Regions from separate parts of the Halobacillus sp. ABD4_316 genome, predicted to be linked through region 1. Evidence: riboswitches for the same ligand, from Rfam matches in the RefSeq annotation. Region 1 holds a riboswitch; each other region holds the start of a gene.
The links. A riboswitch is a leader RNA that binds a small molecule or an ion and turns the genes downstream of it on or off. The one in region 1 is predicted to bind S-adenosylmethionine.

Region 1 (3,559 bases):
TCGTTGATGATTTAGCCCCCATCGCCTTCGCTGCCTCTACGACACCTTTTTCCACTTCCTTCAATGCAATCTCAACAAGTCTCGCGTAAAACGGAGCTCCTCCGATAATTAACGCCGGAAGGGCTGCGTTCGGACCGCGGATCGTTCCAATCAAGAAGTCTGTAAACGGGAACAGAAGCAGGATCAATATAATAAAAGGAATGGCACGGAAAATGTTTACGACAGAAGCTGTCACTGCATTGACCACTTTGTTCTGCCAGAGCCCTCCCGGACCAGATAAATAAAGCAGCAGGCCGAGCAGAATCCCGAGGATAAATGTGCCGGCTACGGAAATCAGAGTCATATACAACGTTTCATTTGTTGCTGTAATCATGTCTTCCATGCGTACGTTTGGCAGTAATCCATTAAGCATCCGGGTTCACCTCCACTTCCACAGAAGTCGAGCGTATATATTCGATTGCCCGGGCTGCTTCCTCATCGTCTCCTTCAAACTGAACAAACATCGTTCCGTAAGCTCCTTTTTGCGTCTGCGTGATCTTCCCGTGAAGAATATTCACATCCAGGACGAACTTCCTGGAGACCTCACTGATCAGCGCTTGGTTGGTACTCTCTCCTACAAAATGCAGCCGGACAATTTTTCCGGACTGGTACTTATCTTTGATCAATTTCAGAGAGTGCTCTTTTTCCTGATCACCCATCACCTGATCGACGAATTTCTTCGTCACTGGCTGATCTGGATGAAGAAATACGTCCAGAACATCTCCCTTTTCAACGATTTTCCCCTGCTCCATGACTGCCACCTGATGACAGATCTTACGAATGACATGCATTTCGTGAGTAATCAAAACTATGGTCAGTCCGAGTTTTTCATTGATGTCTACAAGAAGATCCAATATGGAGTCTGTCGTTTCCGGATCCAGAGCGGATGTCGCTTCATCACAAAGGAGGACTTTCGGGTTGTTGGCCAGCGCCCTGGCAATTCCTACACGCTGTTTCTGTCCACCACTCAACTGGGATGGGTAGGAGTTTCCTCTGCCGGATAAACCGACCAGATCGATCAGTTCGTTCACTCTTTTGCTCCGTTCTTCCTTTGGTACACCGGCAATTTCCAACGGAAAAGCGATGTTATCATAAACCGTTCTGGACCAAAGCAGGTTGAAGTGCTGAAAAATCATTCCGATATCCTGGCGGGCGATACGCAGTTTATTCTTACTGAGGCCCGTTAAATCCTGATCACCGACGTGGATGCTGCCCTCTGTTGGATCCTCCAGTCGGTTCAACAGCCGGATAAAAGTACTTTTACCCGCTCCACTATAACCAATGACACCGTAGATTTCCCCTTTATTTATTGTAAGGCTTAAGCCATCAACAGCTTTCACTTCCCGATCCTTCGTTTGAAAAACTTTAGAAAGATCCTTAATTGTAATCATGATGTGTTCCCTCCCATTCAAAAAACGCCATTCTGTTCGAGAACAGAATGGCGTTTCAATAACAATGTATCTTCTGTTCTCTCATCTGTCAGAGCTGTTATGCTCTGCAGGATTTGGCACCTTGACAGGTCGGTTACACCTGCTGGTTGCCGGGCATCGTAGGGCCAGTCCCTCCGCCACTCTGGATAAGAGATTTTAGCTTATTAAATTATTACTGCTTTAATTCATTTCATAACTACAAAGTGGATTTTAGCACTCTGCCACCAGCGTGTCAACATAAATGAGCCACTTTTCAGAAAAGAAGAACATCTGGATATGCAAAAAAGTCTCTCCTAAAATAGAAGAGACTTTAGTGGATCTCATCTATCAAAGCTTTACGCTCCGCAGGATTTAGCACCGTGCTTTTGCCGGTTGCCGGGTTTCAAAGGGCCAGTCCCTCCACCACTCTGGATAAGTTATGATGTCGCTGTGAAATTATATGTTATGTTAGCATGGAGTCTATACGGACGTCAAAGATAATAATCAGGTATATTTTTACAGTAAGGAGATGAAATCATGAAGGAACGTGCTCCTCAATTTGAGCTTTCTTATATAAATCAGCCCTCCACCTATCGTCTGAGCGACCATTTCGGAAAGGTGATCGTCCTGACTTTCTGGGCATCCTGGTGTCCTGACTGCGGGAGAGACTTACCTAAAAAAGAGCAGCTCTTTGAAACGATGGACAAAGAAAAAGTGGAGCTGGTTACGATTAACGTTCCCGGTCGTGAACGCAGCCCTGATGCCGGAAAGGAATATGCTGAAAAATTTCTTAACCAGCCTACCTTGATTGATGATGGGCGAAGCTTATACGATACGTTCGGCTGCAAGGGCGTCCCTTCCACTATTATCATAGATCAGGAAGGCAGGGTCCACGAATCGTTCGGTGATAAAGCTTCCTTTCTCGATATCGTCCAGTCCCTGGGGGAAATTGTTTAATCATCAAAACAGCGGAAGGCCTCCCACCCGCTTATCACTGGTCATACGGCCGATGAATAAAACCCGCCCTGTTTATGCAGGACGGGTTTTTTACCGTTTTTATCTTGTCATTTCCCGGGGAATAAAGGCGGGTTATAGATAGGGAATGATCTTTTCATACATGTGTGGGACGGATTGAAAAGCATAGACCTTTTCAAGAACTTCTCCTTTATGGGTAATCAAGAGGCATGGAACACTTTCCACTCGATATTGTTCCATCAATGCAGGATGCAGAGAGGCGTTCATTTCCGAGAATAGTGTTTTTTTATACATCTCTTCCAACGTTATCAGCATCTTGCGGGCAAGGTGGCACGTCCCGCAAAAAGGGCTGTGAATAAATGTCATCGTTTTTTCATCCGAGGACAGCACCCAGGCTGCCTCATTTTGTATTAAATTCTGCAAAGCTTCCTCCTAAATTAAATACATCGACTTCACGCTGAAATGACGGCTTAACAGGGCACGGGCGAGTTCCGGCTCGGGAGTAGCCGCCACTTCTCTAAAGGCTTTATCAATATAAATATGCTCTGCGTGCGGAAGTTCCTCTGTCAGCATCTTCCGTAGTTTAAAACCGGAATCATCTTCATCCACAAGGATATAGACCGATCGTTCATCCAGGTTATGTTCAAAGATCATTTCTTCCATTCGCTCAATACCGAGCGTCCCATGGGTACAGATGATTTCGATTTTCTCATCCAGTACTTTGTTCAATTTCTTCTTATCTGTAATCCCTTCAACAATCAAAATCCGTTCTCCATCCATCTTCATCACCTACTATATAGAAACAGACCATGCCATATGGCATGGTCTGAACATGATTAAGATCAAGCACGATCATGTCAGACAAGGAATCATCAGTCCTGCCTGTACAACGGGCTTACTTGTTTTGATTAATCTTCATCAATCATCGCTTCATATTCTTCAGAAGACATCAGCTGCTCAACTTCTGAAGAATCGCTTGGTTCAACAACAACCATCCAGGCTTTATCATAAGGAGACTCATTCACAAACTCAGGGCTGTCTTCCAAATCTTCATTCACTTCTACAACTTTACCGCTGATCGGTGCATATAATTCGGAAACGGTTTTTACAGATTCCACACTTCCGAAAGGCTCGTC
Region 2 (3,559 bases), on a different contig from region 1:
GGTCGGCTTCAGAAAAACCAAGATCCCGATTTAATCCATGACGAACGTTATCCCCGTCAAGCAGGTAGGTTTGGATGCCGTGCTCAAAAAGAAGGCGGTTCAAATGGTTGGCAATGCTGGATTTACCAGCCCCTGAGAGACCGGTGAACCAGAGCACACCACTGAAATGACCATTTTTACTCCGGTAATCCTTTTTTTGGACGGCAGCTTCATGCCATGTTAAATTCGTTGCCATTCCATTCACCCCTTTACATCCGCTGTCTGTTGTTTAAGCCCTTCAATCAGCACTTCCACGACCTCCGGACGGCTGAACGTTTTCGGTGGTTTCTGGCCGCTCCGAAGCAGCTCGCGCACTTTTGTTCCTGATAAAATTACGTGATGCTCCTTGCTGTGGGGGCAGGTTTTATGAGAAGCCATTGCTTCACAGGCTTTGCAGTAGAAGCTGTGCTCAAAAAAGACCGGGGTTATTTCCAGCTCTCCTTCTTCAAAGTGGCTGAAGATTTTTTGAGCGTCATATGTACCATAGTAATCGCCGACACCTGCATGATCCCTCCCGACTATGAAATGGGAGCAGCCGAAATTCTTCCGGACAATCGCATGGAAGATGGCTTCCCGCGGGCCTGCATAGCGCATGGCCGCATTAAAAACAGCCAGCGTCACCCGGTTTTCCGGATAATATTCATCCAAGAGTACCTCATAACTTCTCATGCGCACATCACTCGGGATATCGTCGCTTTTCGTTTCTCCTACGAGCGGATTCAGAAATAGTCCATCTACGCTTTCCAGGGCCGCTTTTTGGATATATTCATGAGCACGGTGAACAGGATTACGCGTTTGGAAACCGACAACCTTTTCCCATCCGGCCTGTTGGAATCGTTCTCTTGTCTCTTCGGGATCAAGGTAGTAATGGTCTGAATGCTCCCGCTCCGGACGATGGAATACTTCAATTCTGCCACCGACATAATAATCCGGGCGCTTGTAAAGTTTACTGACCCCCGGGTGAGCGTCTTCTGTCGTTAAGTAAACCTTTGCAGCTTCTTTCTGTTTATCCGGCTTGTAAATGTCTTCGATTTCGATCACACCGTAGATTGCCCCATCTTTCACAAGAGCCGCTTGACCATGTAACGAACGGGCCTGCTCTTCAGAAACAGGCAGTGTGATCGGGAGACTCCAGGGAGTGCCGTCTTTCAAACGAAGATTTTCAACGACGTGATCATAATCTTCCCTTGTTAAAAATCCTTGAAGCGGACTGTATGCCCCATTAGCGATTAAATCGATATCACTCAACGCCATCGCATCAAGCTCGATCCTTTGTTCCGGAAGCGTATCCGGCTGTGCTGTAAAACGATTGATTAACTGCCCGCCATGCGGTTGAATAATGGACATCATTCATCTCTCCTTTATTGTTTCGTATCTCCCGCTGTGTGGAGTCCACACTCGGTTTTATCAAATCCCTGCCATCTTCCTGAACGGCCGTCATCCAGCGCTTTCGCTGTGCAGGGGATGCAGCCGACACTTGGATAGCTTTGGTCATGTAATTCATTGTAATCCAAGCTATTTAGTCGGATATAAGTCCATACGTCTTCCCATGTCCAGTGAATTAAGGGGCATACCTTGATGGACTGGAAGCGTTCGTCCTTGTTGACGAAGTTCGTATGACTCCGGCTTGCAGATTGTTCTCTTCTTAATCCCGACATCCAGGCCGCCGCTCCTGTCAGGGCTTCTTCCAGCGGTTTGATTTTTCTGATGGCACAGCATTGGTCGGGATTCCTTTTCCAAAGGGCCGGACCATATTCCTCTGCCTGTTCTTCCACTGTCAATTCCGGCTTTTTCATATGGATGTTCAAATCCGGATACCTCTTTTTCACTTTGTCTATCAAATCATAGGTTTCCTGGAAATGAAGTCCAGTGTCCAGAAAAACGACGTCGGCATCCGGCTGTGCCTTTGCAATGAAGTCAAGCAGTACGATCGCTTCAGCACCGAAGCTGCACGCATAAACGAGCTGTTTTCCATAATGCCCGTAAGCCCATTGAATCACACTCTCTGCCCCTTTGTGTCCATCATCAATATCCATATGAAGTAAAGGATCCCCGGTGAATGTTCCATATGTCGGTGCACTCGTATTCATAAGCTCCTCCTTTCTTATCTTCAACAAAAAAACCTTTCTTCTGATGGTAAGAAGAAAGGAGAGTCATTATACATGATTCAACCGTTCTTCTTATCCTTCCAAGTGTTGATCACCTGCTGGAATTGGCACAGCTTCTGTTCATGACGACAGATCCGTTGCCGAGGCTTCCAAGGGCCAGTCCCTCCACCTCTCTCGATAAGAAAAATGTTTCCAGATTTTGTTCAAAAGATTTGATTCAAATATTAGACCCGATTTAAAGATATGTCAACATGCATTTTAAATATTACTAGTTTTCTGTTTATTTTATTGTAAACCATTGACAAATCGTCATCCATGTTTTAGCTTTGAATATATTATTCATGTACTTAGGAATTCCGCTTTCAGCGCGGGCTACATATATCCTTATAAAGAGCCGGGGGAGGAAACTGGTCTGATGATCCCGCAGCAACCTCACATTGGAAAAGGTGCTCATTCCAGCAGACGGTGGTCTGAAAGATAAGGAGAGGAAGCTTGACCTCTTCTGGATGAAGAGGTTTTTTTGTGCCTCTTCATGGTTAAAACCAAGTAATCTTATGTGTTTAATCAAAAGGAGAGGTACGATGAAGAAATTACTTATATTTTCACTGGTTGGATTCTTTGCTCAATTGATGGATGGAGCCCTCGGAATGGGATTTGGTTTAAGCTCCTCCACCATCCTCCTCGCCTATGGAATGGCTCCGGCGGTGGCCTCCGCCTCTATTCATTTGTCCCAGATTGCTACAACGGCAGCTTCCGGGTTTTCCCATTATAAATTCGGCAACGTGGATAAGCGTCTCGTTTTGACTCTTGCTCTCCCCGGAGGGATCAGTGCCTTTGCCGGGGCTGCTCTGCTCAGCTGGATTCCAGGTGAGCTGATCCGTCCGTACATTTCCGTTTTTTTACTAGGGCTTGGCGTTTATGTGGTCATCCGCTTTTTACTGATGAATCGAGTGAAGCCCTTGCATACAGAAAAAAGACCATTTCGACGGCGCTTCTTGTTTCCCTTAGGTTTTCTGGGCGGTTTTCTTGATGCCGTGGGCGGCGGGGGTTGGGGGCCGGTAAATACACCTGTTCTCTTATCCAGCAAAGGAATCCTTCCCAGAAAAGTCATCGGCACCGTAGATACAAGTGAATTCATCGTTACTTTATCTGCTACGGCCGGCTTCCTGATCTTCCTTGGGTGGGAAGAGCTGAGCTGGATGCTTGTGCTCGCCTTTGTGATCGGTGGCGTTATTGCAGCCCCCCTCGCTGCCTGGCTTGTGAAAAAACTCCCCCCTCTCGTGCTTGGGGTAGCGGCGGGTGGATTTATCATTTTGACGAACAGCCGGACCCTGCTCACCTATGCCACATGGAGTGAACAGACCTTAGTTATCATCTACAGCCTGCTTCTTGCCGGATATGCTGCTGCCGTT
Region 3 (3,559 bases), 370 kb from region 1:
AAGTAATAACACGATCGCTGCCAAGGTCAATCGCTATCACGTATTTTTCATCAGGGGTAAAGCCTGCATAGTGCATGTGCGGCTTTTCCTGACGCTCATGAGGGCCGGTACCTTCATGCTCCACGATTGAAACTGCAGGATTCAACGATCCATCTTCATTCGTCAGGTAGGAGACCACTTCTTTTGTATGATAGTTAGCCGTGACAACATTGTTATTCAAATGATCCACGCTCACGTGACACGGCGGAGAGCCCGCAGCTGTCTGAGCGTTTAATTTTGTGAGTTCTCTCGTTTCTTTATTGATGGAAAAGGACGTGACGCCGCCGCTTTCCCCGTCTTTAGAAACCGCATAAAGATTTTTTTGATCGTCACTTACTGTAACGTACGTAGGGTTCTGCAGTTCTGCAGCCAACTGAACGTTTTTCAGTTCCTTAGCATCTGTATCAAGGGTGAACTGATAGACGCCTTTACTTTCCTGTTTGGTGTACGTACCGATGTAACCAACATATTCCGGCATAGTAAAACTCCTTTATTGAATAGTATCAGTAATTACCATACCCATTATCTCATAAAGACAAAAGAGGCTGAATCATTATCCATTTATGAATATCGAAAGTTATTAAAATCTCTGCTCATAGATCTAAAAGCAGCTCTACCTGTAAGGTATCATCTAATCAGTGAAACGTTATGTAGCCGCAGGAACCATCGGAGAATGGATGATGGACGAATTGATAGATGCCTTCATTTTTCTCGTGAAGTGCCCCGCATAATTGAAAGAATCGGCAAGCCCTAATGTTAAAGCGGTTCACACGTTCACCACCAGTCACAGAACAAAATGAATTTTCTAACTTTTCTATCAAATCCATTGACACCTATCCTTTCCCCTGCTAACATGGCACTTAACCAAATAAAGGAAGAACATCTTATCCAGAGAGGTGGAGGGACTGGCCCTGTGAAACCCGGCAACCGCTATGTGCATAGCAAGGTGCCAAATCCTACTGAGTGAATGCTCAGGAAGATAAGAGATGCTTACAATCTCTAACCTCTCTATCTTTGATAGAGAGGTTTTATATGTTTCCAATTGAATACCGATTTCTTATCCAGAGAGGCAGAGGGACTGGCCCGTTGACGCCCGGCAACCAGCAAGCAGACGCTTGAAAAGGTGCTAATTCCTGCAGGAGATGATCCTGGAAGATAAGAAGAGCCGAGAGCCCTCTTCTTATTTTTGTGAAGAGGGCTCTTACTATTATAAAAACAGGAGTTGTTCCATATATGACGACAGTACTTCTAGACGGCATCCGCACCCCTTTCGGTAAGTGGAAAGGGGCTTTAAAAAAGAAATCCGCAGGAGAACTTGGGTCTCATGCGCTGAGCGCTCTATTAGAGAGAAATCCGATCGCGAAACAAGCCGATGGTGTCCTGCTCGCCCTAGTGATTCAGGCGGGAGGCGGCCAAAATCCTGCGAGACAGGCCGCTTATCAGGCGGGGGTGGATATCGGTACGCCCGCTATCACACTGAACAATGTCTGTTTGGGAGGCATCGCTACAGTTACCGACGCCTCTCGCAGGCTGCAATTGAAGGAAGGAGAGCTGTACATTGTCGGCGGATTCGACTCGATGACGAACGCTCCTCATACCGCTCCTGTCCGAGCTTCCTCCGGACTTGGTCACAGCCTGCTGAAGGACACCTTACTGAACGACGGGTTATGGTGCGCCTTGAGCGATGTATCGATGGGAGCTCTCACCGATGAGAAAAACCGCTCCTTCGACATCAGCCGGGAGGAACAAGATGAATACGCCGCCCTTTCCCAGCAGCGGGCATCAGACGCTCAGGAAAATGGCTGGCTGGATCCGGAAATCGCTCCTTTTACTGAACGACTCGCAGAAGATGAAGGCATCCGTAAAGGGACGACAACCGAAAAATTATCAAATCTCTCTCCCGCCTTTTCACGCGAAGGCACGATCACCGCAGGCAATGCCTCTCAAATGACGGATGGCGCGAGCGTTGGGATCGTTACCACGAAGGAAAAAGCGGAAGCCCTCGGTCAACAGCCTCTGGCGGAAATCATCGACTGGTCAGAGATTGCCGGACCGGATCCGAGCTTACAAACCAAACCATCACAGGCCATTCAGAAGCTGTTAGACAAACACCAGTTGACCACGGACGATATCGATTTGTTTGAAATCAATGAAGCCTTTGCCAGTGTCGTGATTGCCAGCTGCCAGGAACTTGGAATTGATTATGACCGCGTCAATGTGAACGGCGGCGCGATCGCTCTCGGCCACCCTTTAGGCGGGACAGGATTCCGGCTCGTTCTGACGCTTGCCCATGAACTGAAACGACGCGGCGGAGGGAAAGGCATCGCTTCCCTTTGCGGCGGTGGCGGCCAGGGGATGGCCCTGTTGATCGACGTTCCCCATTCATAATTCGAAAGGAGACAAGTCCCATGAATACACCCATTACCGCTCAGCGTTCCCCTTACCTGTGGGAACCATCAAACGAACGCATCGAACAGTCGCATATCAAAGCTTTTGCTGACTATACCAATCAGGCGCTTTTCCCTTATGAACGGTTCCACCGCTGGTCCGTTTCCCACCTTTCCGAGTTTTGGTCAGCCGTATGGGATTACGCAGGGATCATTGGAGAAAAGGGAGACCGTGTGTTTGTTCCCGGTCCTTCGATGCCGGATAGTGCATGGTTTCCGGAGGCCCGCTTGAATTTCGCTGAAAACCTGCTGCGCGGTTCGCTTGACCGGATCGCGGCCTATGAAGCGAATGAGGAAGGCCTCACCCGAAGCATCACGCTGCAGGAACTGAAACAATCCGTTGCCAAAGCCCAGGAAGGGTTAAAACAATTAGGTGTCCAGGAAGGTGACTGTGTCGCCGGCATCACGACGAACGATATCCAGGGACTCGTCGCCCTGCTTGCCACGACATCCTTAGGCGCCACCTGGACGTCGTGCTCCCCGGACTTCGGAACAAAAGGAATCGTCGACCGCATTGGTCAGGTGAAACCGAAAGTATTGATCGCGGCACTCTCCTATCAATATAAGCAGAAGCCCTTCGATATCGAAGATAAAATTAAGCAGACGACCGAGCATCTGGAAGGACTATCCGCGGTCGTCACGTTCGGAGGAGAAACGTCGATTGAAGACATCCATACTCTATCCTGGGACGAATTGTGCCGCAATGAAGCCGAAGAGCCAGTGTTTCAACCCGTTTCTTTTAACCATCCCCTGTATATTTTATATACATCCGGAACGACGGGTCTTCCGAAAGCGATCGTCCATTCTGTCGGAGGCACCCTCCTGCAGCATGTAAAAGAACACCAGCTCCACTGTGATGTTCAGCAGGATGATGTGTTGTTCTGGTACACCAACACCGCCTGGATGATGTATCCGTGGCTCGTTTCCGGACTCGCCAGTGAAGCGGCCATCCTGTTGTATGACGGCTCTCCCGTAAGAAAGGATTCCCTCACCCATTTGTGGGACATTGCGGATGAAGCCGGTATCACCCATTTCGGCACAAGCCCGAAATATTTAGACACACTGATGAAAGA
Region 4 (3,559 bases), on a different contig from region 1:
GATTGTCATCCCGATGTGGATGTAATCACCTGCAGCTGCTGTGTTACTGGACTAGCTAATGTCATCTCCAGCCGTTTCCGCTGCGGAGATACGATTGGCATCACTTTCTTCGTAGAAGAAGGAGCAGGCATTTTTGTCGGCAGGTATCGAGGACTGGAAGACTATGTTCTTGAAATCGATGATCTACTTGTACCTGGGACAACCAGTTTCATTCCACTATGTGATGTAGGAAGTGTCGAAAAAGGCCTTCCGCTGCAGGAGGAACCTATGCAGATCAGCAAGGTCACCAGGGTGACAGAGTAAACGTATAGATCGACCCTCTCATTGAACAAAGAAAAGGGAGCCACTTTTATCGTGCTCCCTTTTTTTCGTGATGTAATCTGAAATGTCTTCACTCATCCTGATGCATTAGTGGCTCCAGTTCAGCTAGTAAGCGAGTGGTTTCATCCAACAGCTCTTGGTATTGCACAATGCCGGTGATCAATACGGCTGTGTAGACGCCTGTACCCAGTATAAATAAAACTCCCTTCCAAAAAGGATTCAGACTCGTATCCCTCTCTTTGATGCTGGATTTCAATCTTATAAGTTTAGATAGAGGGAAATAGAACAATAGCAGGATATAAGAAAGGAAGGCCGCATACATTTGTCTTAATTGTTTTTCATTCACCCAGAGATACGTCAGTTCTTCCGGCTTGTCCTCCAGCGACTTCCAGCTTATAACAGTTTGATGAACGGTGCTTCCTCTCCAATTATATTCTTCGACCCTCGTTGTCTGATCTCCCAACTCTTTGACGCCTACCCCAAAAGGAGCGGGAGTATCTCCGAATGATACGACATGATACACAATAAAGATAAGAATGATGAATAGAAAATGGATTGCTTTGTACATGCTCTCCTCCTCTCCCACCTTGAGACAACACTTTCATCTTCTATTGAATCTATTTCTCTAAGGTTTCCATCAATATGTAAAAGTACCGGGGATCACCTGTGTTGAAGTACGTATACCACGCTTCCAGGGTTCTTTCCGAAAAAACGTCCAAGTGCTTAAGTATAAGATTCGCAAATAAAAGGGCTCCTGCAGAGCTGGCTGTTATAAGGTTCTGATCCGCTACGGCCTTTACGTCCTTATAATAAGCCTCCCCATCATAGTTCGGACTGACCATTTTAAGATATTCAAGACTGTTGCTGGTATGGAAACGATTGTTTAACAAACCGGCTTCAGCAAGCATCGGTGTGGCCCCACAAATGGCAGCAACCGTCGCCCCACAGTCCAGAAGCTTCGCTGCTTTATGTATGATGGGTTGATGGATACATCGGTTCCACGTATCTGCTCCAGGCAGCAGCAAAACGGTCGAAGGAGAAAGGAGGATCTCATCCGTGGTTATATCAGGTGTAATCCTCATCCCTCCTTTTGTCGTAATTGTTTCTTTTCCTGCCCCTGCCACCTGAAGTGAAACATCTTCCCGTCTTCTTTTAAAGTACTGCCCCGAGTTCAACTCAGCGGTTACATAGCCAAGTTCCCAGTCTGCCAAGGTATCTAAAGCATAGACATAAACGTTCATTCTACCAACCTCCATTTTTTACGCACTTCCCACCACAACCCCTAAGACAGAAAAACCATTCCTGTTAAGACAGAACACATCGCCTGCTCCCCCATACAAAACCTTCTATAAGGGACTACGAAATGCCTTGTATAAAGTTTCATAATGAAGAGAACCCCTCCACCTATAAGTCTACGTTCATTTTCCCATTATCGTCGAAACGGCGCTGCCTTCTTAACTTCCGCTTTTAAATACCGGTGTATTTTTTCCGAAAATTCTATTGATTCTCACTATATTTTCCTGTAATGTATAACGCAAGCGAAAGGATACACGTTGATCAAACGGATCAGCTGCTTTAAAAATTACATACGAACTTATCCAGAGAGGTGTAGGGACTGGCCCTTTGATACCTCAGCAACCAGCCATTGGCACGGTGCTAAATCCAGAAGGCAGTTATACTGCCTTGAAGATAAGGAGTCTTAGATAAATGGAAGGCCCCTTATCAAAGGAGGTCTTTTTTTAATGGAAATATACACCACTTCTTCTGTTAAAAAGAGCTCCATCAGAATCTGTGAGTCAGCATATTCCTTTAGAAGGATGAGCTTTCTAATATATTTATTCAATACCAAATGGAAAGGTTGTTGTGAAATGAAACGATCATTAGAGCAGAGGTTACAGGATGGACCCGTCATTTGTGGAGAAGGTTACTTGTTTGAATTGGAGCGCCGCGGCTATTTACAAGCTGGATCCTTCGTACCGGAAGTAGCGCTGGATAACCCGGAGGCACTCAAACAGACTTATCGAGACTATATGCTTGCGGGCTCCGACGTTGTGTTAGCATTCACGTATAACGGTCACCGCGAAAAAATGAGAATTATTGGAAAAGAAGAATTACTGGAACCGCTCAACCGTCAGGCAATTCGTCTGGCTAAAGAGGTGGCTCAAGAGCATCCAGAGGAAGAAGCTCTTGTGGCTGGGAACGTTTCCAATACCAACCTGTTCAATCCGGATGATCCTGAAGCTGTTGAGAAAACAAGGAGCATGTTTGCAGAGATGATCGGCTGGTGTAAAGAGGAAGGTGTAGATTTCGTGAATGGTGAAACCTTCTACTACTATGAAGAAGCTCTGATTGCTCTTGAAGAAATTCAAAAGCAGGACCTCCCTGCTGTCATCACATTCGGTCTGATGGGGGAGAACGTCTTGCGGGATGGCTATGAAGTCGAAGAGGCCTGCCGCTTATTAGAAGAAAAAGGGGCGCTCGTTGTAGGAATGAACTGTTTCCGCGGTCCGGCAACGATGCAGCCGTACGTTGAGAAAATCCGTAAAACCGTGGACGGTTATGTTGGGGCCCTTCCAATCCCTTACCGGACAACGGAGGAGCATCCTACTTTCTTCAACCTGCCGGACGGTGGCTGTGCCTGCACGCTCCCAACGGAAACAACGTTCCCAACATCTCTCGACCCGCTCTATACGAACCGCTATGAACTGGCGGAATGGGCTAAGGAAGCTCACGGTATCGGTGTGAACTACCTGGGACTCTGCTGTGGAGCGTCTCCGGCTATGCTTCGTGAAGTAGTCGAAACTGTCGGACGCACAGCTGTAAACTCCACGTATTCACCAGATATGAAGAAACACTTCCTATTCGGCAGTGATGACACGCTGCAGGATCATATAACATCGTATAAAACAAAAGCCTAAGCAAAAAAAACGCCTGTCCTACTTGGACAGGCGGCTTTATTAAAACGAAAACGGCAAGGCTCACAATGCATTTGGATTCCCCTGGTTTTCTTCCCTTTTGTATAAGGTGCGTCCTTCCTTAATTGTTTCTTCAATCTGTATTTCTTTGATCTGCATGGGGTCTACTTGGAAGGGGCTCTGATCAAGGATGACCAAATCAGCTAGCTTCCCTGCATGAAGGCTTCCTTTTGTCTCTTCTTCTCCATATTGATAGGCGGCATGAATCGTAACGGCTTGAAGAGCTTCATACACGGTCGTACGCTGTTCTGCTCCAATCGTTA

Region 2: it holds a riboswitch for S-adenosylmethionine, as region 1 does, so the genes downstream of both, ACXAJH_RS02025 (phosphoadenylyl-sulfate reductase) here and ACXAJH_RS12090 (methionine ABC transporter ATP-binding protein) in region 1, are expected to answer to the same signal.
Region 3: it holds a riboswitch for S-adenosylmethionine, as region 1 does, so the genes downstream of both, ACXAJH_RS10355 (acetyl-CoA C-acyltransferase) here and ACXAJH_RS12090 (methionine ABC transporter ATP-binding protein) in region 1, are expected to answer to the same signal.
Region 4: it holds a riboswitch for S-adenosylmethionine, as region 1 does, so the genes downstream of both, ACXAJH_RS04475 (homocysteine S-methyltransferase family protein) here and ACXAJH_RS12090 (methionine ABC transporter ATP-binding protein) in region 1, are expected to answer to the same signal.

What each region holds. Positions count from the first base shown of each region.
Region 1 covers NZ_JBSWZA010000002.1:1,042,063-1,045,621, reverse strand. The annotation lists gene ACXAJH_RS12095 (methionine ABC transporter permease) at 1-412, opposite strand, end outside; gene ACXAJH_RS12090 (methionine ABC transporter ATP-binding protein) at 405-1,430, opposite strand; SAM riboswitch class I at 1,509-1,622, opposite strand; SAM riboswitch class I at 1,787-1,887, opposite strand; gene ACXAJH_RS12085 (TlpA family protein disulfide reductase) at 1,986-2,405, shown strand; gene ACXAJH_RS12080 (thioredoxin family protein) at 2,538-2,846, opposite strand; gene ACXAJH_RS12075 (toprim domain-containing protein) at 2,856-3,203, opposite strand; gene gcvH (glycine cleavage system protein GcvH) at 3,332-3,559, opposite strand, start outside.
Region 2 covers NZ_JBSWZA010000001.1:361,640-365,198, reverse strand. The annotation lists gene cysC (adenylyl-sulfate kinase) at 1-235, opposite strand, end outside; gene sat (sulfate adenylyltransferase) at 241-1,386, opposite strand; gene ACXAJH_RS02025 (phosphoadenylyl-sulfate reductase) at 1,401-2,129, opposite strand; SAM riboswitch class I at 2,217-2,331, opposite strand; SAM riboswitch class I at 2,529-2,631, shown strand; gene ACXAJH_RS02020 (sulfite exporter TauE/SafE family protein) at 2,729-3,559, shown strand, end outside.
Region 3 covers NZ_JBSWZA010000002.1:674,174-677,732, reverse strand. The annotation lists gene ACXAJH_RS10360 (lactonase family protein) at 1-517, opposite strand, end outside; SAM riboswitch class I at 921-1,025, shown strand; SAM riboswitch class I at 1,094-1,201, shown strand; gene ACXAJH_RS10355 (acetyl-CoA C-acyltransferase) at 1,273-2,427, shown strand; gene ACXAJH_RS10350 (acetoacetate--CoA ligase) at 2,448-3,559, shown strand, end outside.
Region 4 covers NZ_JBSWZA010000001.1:821,368-824,926, forward strand. The annotation lists gene ACXAJH_RS04460 (hypothetical protein) at 1-303, shown strand, start outside; gene ACXAJH_RS04465 (hypothetical protein) at 392-889, opposite strand; gene ACXAJH_RS04470 (DJ-1/PfpI family protein) at 939-1,562, opposite strand; SAM riboswitch class I at 1,913-2,017, shown strand; gene ACXAJH_RS04475 (homocysteine S-methyltransferase family protein) at 2,190-3,239, shown strand; gene ACXAJH_RS04480 (amidohydrolase) at 3,300-3,559, opposite strand, start outside.